DNA from 2 places in the Herpetosiphon gulosus genome. Region 1 is predicted to be linked to the other one. Evidence: riboswitches for the same ligand, from Rfam matches in the RefSeq annotation. Region 1 holds a riboswitch; the other holds the start of a gene.
What was found. Region 1 has a riboswitch for cobalamin ahead of ABEB26_RS23060 (prenyltransferase/squalene oxidase repeat-containing protein). Riboswitches for the same ligand answer to the same signal wherever they lie in the genome.

Region 1 (4,217 bases):
ACCACCAGCAATAATGTCCACAAGCGTAGCCCACGCACAGCGCCACTTGCCAATTGTTCAGCGGTGATAATTCCGCCCAGTTGAATGCCACCAAGCAGTTGCGGCAAGCGCCAACTTGGCAACTCAAACAGCACCGTTTGGCCGCGCAGCATACTGGCGGTAATCACGCTAAATAGCAAATTAAAGCCAAATAGCACCGCTCCAAGTTGCAACATCACCCGCACCACTGCCTGAAACGGGCTATCCAAGGCGCAACTCTGCCAAACCAACAAAGTCACCGCCCCAATCAAGATTAAATAGAGCGGTTGATCGGTTTGGCCGATACAAGCCAAGGCAGCGACCAGCCATGCCACCCACGCCAAACTATGGCCGCCTTCCCATGGGCGGGCGATGCGGCGCTGCCGTTGGCTCACTGGACTGACCCATTCCTTGTTGGCCGCTGGTGGCGCAGTTTTGGTCAAAGCCTCGCGGGCACGGCCAGCGGTTGGTTGATAGATTTCAGCACTCATCGTTTGCTCTGGCGCTTCCAAATGCCGCCGCCAGCCAAGGCCACTAAAATCAAACCAAAAATCAGATAATTGATTGGAATGGATTCGCCGCTACTGCTGGCATCGATGTTTGGGGTGCTCACGATCGTCAGGGTCGCAATTGGCGCAACAGTGGCCTGCTCAGTTGGCACTGTCGTTGCGCTAGCCACAATGGTTGGGGTTGCGAGTGCTGGCGTTGCGCTTGGCTCTAACTGGGTTGCCGTTGCGCTCGCTGCTGTGGTTGGGCTAGCCGTGATGCTTGGTTCGCTAGCGGTTGTCGCTGGAACTAAAGTATTGGTTGCGGGAATTGCGGTTGGTTCGCTGGTGGCAGTTGCGGGAATTGCGGTCGCCACAGGTGCTGCTTGCGCCGCGCAAACATCGCCCCAACTGATCACTGGCGGCGTGGAGCCACGTTCGACGCTGCCACCACCCCAAGCCCAGCCTTCAACTGCGCCATCGCGCACTTTATACGAGCCAGCCCCAAGCTTAGAATATTGCCAAACGCCATCGAGCAAATGGCTATAAGCCCAATAGGTACAATCGCCGCCTTGGCATTTGCAGGCACACGATTCATTGGGATAATCGCAGCCGACACTATCGATTGAGCAAACCATCGCGCCCATTGAGGAGCCTTCGGCAACCACATTGAAGCCTGCTGCCAGCAAGGCATCATAGCCACTGATCGATTCTTGATCGAAGCCAACACAACGGGCATCGACCGCGCCGGAAGCGTATTGCACGACTACCGCTGCATGATATTGATGCCCATCACCTTGGGCTGCAATTGATTGAGCCAAATTGCCAAGCAGCAACAAAACCAGCGTAACTATCACAACCAACAAACGACCCATGAAATGTTATTCCTATTCGGTAAAGAGTTCCCTCACCCCAACCCCTCGCCCACTGCGGCGGGCGAGGGGCTTTTTCGCTGTTCCCCCTCGCTCGTTGGGCGGGAGAGGGGGTTAAGGGGTGAGGGAATAAAATATTAAGCGACGCGCCGCAAACCTAAACCAGCCACAATACAAGCCAATCCAAATACAATCACTACAGGCCACAATGGCAACGCAGGTACGCCAGTGTCGGGTAAGGTAATTGGGGTGTTTGGTTGGGGGGTAGCGGTTGCCACAGGCGTGCTTGGCACAGCAGTTGGCTGTGGTGCTGTCACCAAGGCAGTCAAAGGATAGGTGACATAGAACAAGGCAGGCGTAGCTTGATAGGTCGCAAAGGCATTATCATCGGGCGTTGCTGCATCGTAGCGGAACGCGCCGCTGGCATTTTGCAAGCTCAACAAGGCACTCAATGGGTTGCCAGTTGCCGTGGCCCAAGGGGCAGCAGTTGGGTTTCCGCCAGTTGCCACAATTGCTTGAATCACCAAGCCGGTTGAGTTGGCATCGGTGGCGCTACCATAGCTTGAATCCTTCGAGTAAGGAAAACCACCATCGCTATTTTGTTGGCTTTGCAAGTAGCCCATCGCCTTGGTAACAACTTCGCTCTTGCCTTGACCAACCGCGACTAAGGCTTGAACGACCAAAGCTGTGGTATTGGTATCGCCAGCACCAGCAGTTGTATCGCCAGTAAACGACCATGATCCATCGGCAATTTGGACTGAATTTAAGGTGTTGATCGCTTTATTTTCGACTGGCGCACCTGCCGCATTCAAGGCCAACAACGCCAACGCATGGGTTGTAACATCGCCACCATACATGCCACTATCGGCTTTGTAGCTGCCATTCACAGCAGCGACCAAATCAACACCTGCAACGGCGCGAGGATTGTAGCCCAGCAACAATTCGGCTAACACAAACTTGGCGGCAATCCCAGGTTTGGCCGCGATTGCACTAGCATTTTTTTCGATAAAGCTTTGAACGTTGAGGTCAACTTTCAAACCAGTTGCCTTCAAGGCATAAACTGCATCGGCGGTTTCGCCCAAACCAAAGCCAGGAAAACTGCCATCGGCCTGAGCTTGAGTGACAATCCACGCACCAGCTTTTGCGCCTTCGGTTGGCGCTTGGGCTGCTGCTGGCATTGCTACGAATAGCGCCACTAAAACCAATAACCAACGATGGATGGCTGCTCGAGGGAGCATGTGTGCCTCCTAAATCAAAAAAAACCTTAGCCAGTTGGCTAAGGAACAGATAACAACGCGTTGGTTGTGCTTGTGCCAACGCAAGCCAACCCAGAAATCAACTATTCAATGGGTATTCGGGCTTGGCCAAAGGCTTACCGTAGCGTGGACTGCACCGGATTTGCACCGGATTTCCCCCAACTGTTTGCACAACATTTGAACAGCAATTTATGATTGATTGGGCTGATCGTACCATAGGCTACCTTGCGCCGTCAAAATTACCGATCATTCCCGATTGTCCCCCTTTGTCCCCCCGCAATGTTGATCGATTGTCACAATCAGCCATGGTACAATAGCGCCTGTCTAATCAAACGACACTCAAAATCATCAATCCACCAGAGGAATTGCAATGGAAACTTCAACATTTACCACCAAAGTCGGCTTGGCCCAAATGCTCAAGGGCGGCGTGATTATGGACGTGGTTACCCCAGACCAAGCCAAAATTGCTGAAGAAGCTGGCGCAGTCGCTGTTATGGCGCTCGAACGGGTTCCAGCCGATATTCGTAAAGATGGCGGCGTGGCGCGGATGAGCGACCCCGAAATGATCCAAGGCATCATTGAAGCAGTCACCATTCCTGTGATGGCTAAATCGCGGATTGGCCACTTTGTTGAAGCGCAAATCCTCGAAGCGATTGGGGTTGATTATATTGACGAGAGCGAAGTGCTCACGCCTGCTGATGAAGAACATCATACCAACAAGCACAATTTCAAAGTGCCATTCGTCTGTGGCGCTCGTAATTTGGGCGAAGCTTTACGCCGTATCACCGAAGGCGCAGCCATGATTCGCACCAAGGGCGAAGCTGGTACGGGCAATGTGGTTGAAGCTGTGCGTCACGCTCGCACGATGTTCGCCGAAATTCGCCGTTTGCAAACCCTCGATCCCGATGAATTGTTTGTAGCAGCCAAGAATTTGCAAGCTCCCTATGAATTGGTCAAGCAAATTGCTGAATTAGGCCGCTTGCCAGTCGTCAACTTTGCTGCTGGTGGGATTGCCACTCCAGCCGATGCTGCTTTGATGATGCAATTGGGTGTTGATGGCGTGTTCGTTGGCTCAGGGATTTTCAAATCAGGTAATCCAGCCAAACGCGCCAAAGCGATCGTTGAAGCGACCACCCACTTCCGCGATGCCAAGCTTTTGGCCGAAATTAGCCGCAACTTGGGCGAAGCCATGGTCGGCATCAATATCGATACGATCCCTGAGAACGAGTTGCTCGCCAAACGCGGTTGGTAAGCTTTCCGAAGGATGAAGGATGAATTATGAGGGATGAAAATTTCCTTCATAATGATACTCTAAAATTGAATAGCCAACTTCCGATGAAGGATGAATGTCGAATTGTGAAGGATATCTAATCCAACGTAATTCAACGTTCATCCTTTCAATTAGAACGTTGGTTTTCATCCTTCCTCCCTCATAATTCATCCTTAAAAAAGAGGTTTAGCATGACGGTTGGAGTTTTGGCGCTGCAAGGCGCGTTTATTGAGCATGAAACAATGCTCCAAGGTTTGGGCGTGGCAACCTTGCAGGTGCGTTTGCCCGAGCAATTAGCCCAAGTTGAGCGTTTGAT
Region 2 (4,217 bases), on a different contig from region 1:
AAATAAGTGCTGATCAGGTGCGCCAGCGGCACGCCAACATTCGAGAGCGCCATCAACTCAGGGTCAAGCGCCTCGAAGCCAGGCAAATACAACACAAAGCCATTGGTTTGTTGGCTCCATTGCTGCAAACGTTCGATACCATGTTCAAAGCCACGGCTGCCCGTAATCAAGCGCATCACCACAATTTCGGCTTGGGGCAACAAGCGATCAAGCAAGCCATCAAGTGCAGTTTGATCCTCGGCATCGCCCACGTTGGCGGTTTGTAGGTTGGCAAAATCGCTGGGCAATTGGCGACGCGCTTGCTCAATCAACAGAATATCCGTATCAGCTTGGGTCAAAAATACGATGCCATTGCCCAAACTAGGTTGGCTAATTGGCGCTGGCACTTGGCTAATTGCGGCGGTCGCCTGCCCATCCCATTTAAAGCCATTGAAGACATGGGCTTTGAGATTAGGTGGTGCAGGCAGCACCTGATCGGCTTGAATCATGGCTTCGATGTAGTCGTAGAGCGCGACCACCAACTCAGGCTGGTTGAGCGAATGAAACCAAATCGGCTGACCATCGAACATCAACATCGCCACATTCGCCAACGGGCATGGCCCCAAACAACCGCCCATATTCAAATGAACGATATTGCGCAATTTGCGGCTTTCCCATTCATGCTGGTGAATTTCCGGCCAAACCGGGGCAAAACCACGCTCGGTAATCCCGCAGCAGCAGCCATGAGCGCAGATAAACAACATTCCGCGCTTGAAACCAGCGTTGACCATGCGCCCATCGATGCGCTCGACCATATTGCGTTGCAAACGTTCAGTCATCAGAAGTCAATTCCGATCTGGGCACGAATGCCTTGAGTTGTAAAAGGATGTTTAATTTCGCGCATCTCGGTCACGAGGTCGGCGTGCTCGATCAGAGCAGCGGGAGCATCGCGGCCTGTGATAATCACATGCAATAATTCGGGCTTGTTGGTCGCCAACCAAGCCACAACCTCGTTGACATCGAGCCATCCAAAGGCCATCACATAGGTAAATTCATCGAGAATCACAATTTGATACTGATTCGAGCTAATCGCGGTTTTGGCCAGTTCCCAGCCATGCAGGGCTTTGGCTTTGGTCGCATCAAGATCTTTTGAGGTCCAAGTGAACCCATCACCAGTACCACCAAACTCAATCTCCATCTTGGCAGCTGCCCGCGATTCACCAAACTTGGCGTTTTCGTGTTTGAGAAATTGAATGACTTTAACCTTGAGATCACGGCCCCACGCCCGGGTCATCACGCCCAATGCTGCCGAGGTTTTGCCCTTACCATTGCCAGTATTGACGATCACAAGGCCTTTTTTGCCTTTGCGCAATTTGCGTACTTGTTCACGATAGCGCTGTTTTTCCTCGGTTGAATGCAGTTGCGTGCCAGCAACGACGATTGGCTCTAATTGCTCAACTGCCTGATCATGCTGCAATTCAATTGGATTAACCGCTTGATCGCCGCGCACTGCTGGAGCGTATTCCGGCTCTTGATCCACTGGATACAACCGATGAAAAATCGCGGCCTCAACTGGCTCGCCATTAATCAAATGCGCTTGCACAATTTGTTCAACCAAATCGTGATCAAGCTGGCTATACCAAATACCTTCGGGGTAAACCACCGCAATTGGGCCGCGCTGGCAGACCCCCAAACAACTAACGGTCGAGCATTTGACCCGTTCAGGATTGCGTAATTTGCGTCGCTCGCCGAGTTGTTCGAGGGCGTATTGGGCTAAGGCCGCGCCGTCAGCGTCGCCATTACATTGATCACCAGTACAAATAAATAAATGGCGGCCATAGGCACGCATCGTCAGTGGGGCATCGCTCATGCTGGCTCCGTTGGACGACACACCAGCATGCAAACAGCCAAGAAAAAACCTCTTCGGCTCATGCCAAAGAGGAAAAGAGGCACTAAACCCAGCAGGGTCTAGCAACTCCTTCCCTGATCCGCGAGGGAAATGTTGGAGTGTCGATGAGTTTGTGGCGGGTTATCGGGCTTGAAGCGTGGGCTTCCTACCGTTGCGGGACAGCGCCAGACTTGGACTGGCTTCCCCCATTGCGCGTGTGTGTCATCCGGGACAGCAACGCACCACAAACAAACTTGTAAATTGCATTCGCGATTATACGGGCAATCCTGAGTTAAAGTCAAAAGTCAAAAGCAAAGACATTTAACACAGAGGCGCAGAGAAAAGAAGGGATGAAGTAATGAAGGATGAGGGATGAACATGTTAACCGCGAAGAGCACGAAGGACGCAAAGGTGCATTTGCTGAATGTTTGAATTGCTTTCAAATCCAATAGTACTTCCAAACCCAACATTCGTGCCCTTCGTGTCCTTCGTGGTTAAAAATTAACTGCTCCCACGTTTCAATCAACCAAAAAGCGTTCGATCACTTGATTGCCGACCATGCGTCCACGCGGCGTAAAGCGAATCGCATTTGGGGTTTGCTCAAGCATGCCTTGTGCAATTAATTGATCGATCACTGGCTGATAGCGTTCGAGCAAATCGTGGTCAGTGCGCTGTTGAAAATGGGTAAACCCTAAACCACAATTCAGCCGCAATCCCATCATAATCGTTTCAAAATCGCGATCATGTGGTTCGCACTGCTGAATATCAATTAATGGTGCTTGGCCACCTTCAACCTGCTGGGCGAACGGCTCCAGCACCCGTTGATCAACCCAGCGCCAGCCACGCCAATGGCTATGAGCACCTGCTCCAACTCCCAAATAATCGGCGTTGAGCCAATAGGCAACGTTGTGACGTGAGGCGTAGGCTGGCAAGCTTTCACTTGGATTAAAGTTTGAGCTTTGGGTTTTAGCCCAATTAGAAATCTCATAATGGCCATAACCAGCTGTGCCTAAAATATCCATTGCAACTTCATACATCTCGCCAGTTGCATCATCGTTGGGGATGCTTACCCGGCCAGCGGTTACTTGGGCTGCTAGTGGGGTAGTTGGCTCAACAATCAACGAATACAAGGCAAAATGTTCAGTATCCCAGCCCACAATTTGCTTCAGCATCGCTCGCCATTGAGCAATATCTTGGCCTGGCAAGCCAAACATAAAATCAAGATTAATATTTTCAAAGCCAACTTTTCGCGCAGCCTGATACGAAGCAAGTGCTTCGCTGGCAGTATGAATCCGGCCCAACACGCGCAAGGTTGGATCATGCAGGGTTTGCACGCCCATACTCAGGCGATTAATGCCCATCGAACGCATGGCTCGCAAGTAATTCAGGTCAAGCACCGTGCCTGGGTTGGCTTCGCTGGTAACTTCGGCCTGCTCTAGCGGAATAATCCGCCCAATTGTTTGCATGAGTTTTTCAAGCAAAGGCAGGGGGAGTGCGGTTGGTGTGCCACCGCCCAAAAACACCGTTGCTGGCAAATCGGCTTGCTGCAACGGCCCCGTGAGATCATGCAGCTCATATTTAGCCCATGGAATTGCGTGGGTTGCTATTTTTGGCCACGTTGGGTCAACGCTGGTTTCGCCGCTCACCATACGTTCAAGATGCAAACACAGCGCATCAATATAGCGCTGCATAAAATCTTCACGATTGGCAAAGGTATTGAAATCGCAGTAGGCGCAACGAGTTTGGCAAAACGGAATATGAATATAGAGATGTTTTAAATCGTGTGTTGTCATTGCACTATTGTAGTGCGATTTGAGGCTTTGCGCCATGAAGAAACTGAGCATGCGAGAATTTAATCCACGAAGGACATGAAGGGAACAAAGGCTGTTTTAGCCACAAATTGCCCGAACTATCCATTTCACCCTTCATAATGCATCCTGCATCGTTATTTCCGATCCCTAGTCCCCAACGACCAGTCCCCAAGCCCTATGTTCTTTGCTCTATGTTCTCACGCAAATCAGCCAGTACGTAAACCACGCCCACCCAAGGGTCCCCAAGCCCTATGTTCTTTGCTCTATGTTCTCACTCCTAAGAACTTTGACATAACCCAAGCATCAAGGCTACAATTGGGGCAGACCTCGCACTTGTCCCGCCGCTTGTGAGTAATAATTAGGAGGCATCTCAATGACTGAGCATGCTGCACCAACTACTGTTGGGCAATTTTCGGCAAGCAACGACGCTGAATCAGTATTCTACTACCCACCTGCTGCCTTAGTTGAGAATTCGAACGTGCTGGCCTACGCTCGTGAAAAAGGCTTCGCCGATGTCGAAGCAATGCGTCAATGGTCGA

Region 2: it holds a riboswitch for cobalamin, as region 1 does, so the genes downstream of both, cobO (cob(I)yrinic acid a,c-diamide adenosyltransferase) here and ABEB26_RS23060 (prenyltransferase/squalene oxidase repeat-containing protein) in region 1, are expected to answer to the same signal.

Annotation. Positions count from the first base shown of each region.
Region 1 is NZ_BAABRU010000025.1:20,962-25,178, reverse strand. Features, by position in the region: gene ABEB26_RS23070 (energy-coupling factor transporter transmembrane component T) at 1-509, opposite strand, end outside; gene ABEB26_RS23065 (hypothetical protein) at 506-1,378, opposite strand; gene ABEB26_RS23060 (prenyltransferase/squalene oxidase repeat-containing protein) at 1,513-2,613, opposite strand; cobalamin riboswitch at 2,706-2,826, opposite strand; gene pdxS (pyridoxal 5'-phosphate synthase lyase subunit PdxS) at 3,002-3,883, shown strand; gene pdxT (pyridoxal 5'-phosphate synthase glutaminase subunit PdxT) at 4,093-4,217, shown strand, end outside.
Region 2 is NZ_BAABRU010000005.1:252,541-256,757, reverse strand. Features, by position in the region: gene ABEB26_RS08675 (cobaltochelatase subunit CobN) at 1-818, opposite strand, end outside; gene cobO (cob(I)yrinic acid a,c-diamide adenosyltransferase) at 818-1,849, opposite strand; cobalamin riboswitch at 1,986-2,129, opposite strand; gene hemW (radical SAM family heme chaperone HemW) at 2,386-3,711, opposite strand; gene acs (acetate--CoA ligase) at 4,052-4,217, shown strand, end outside.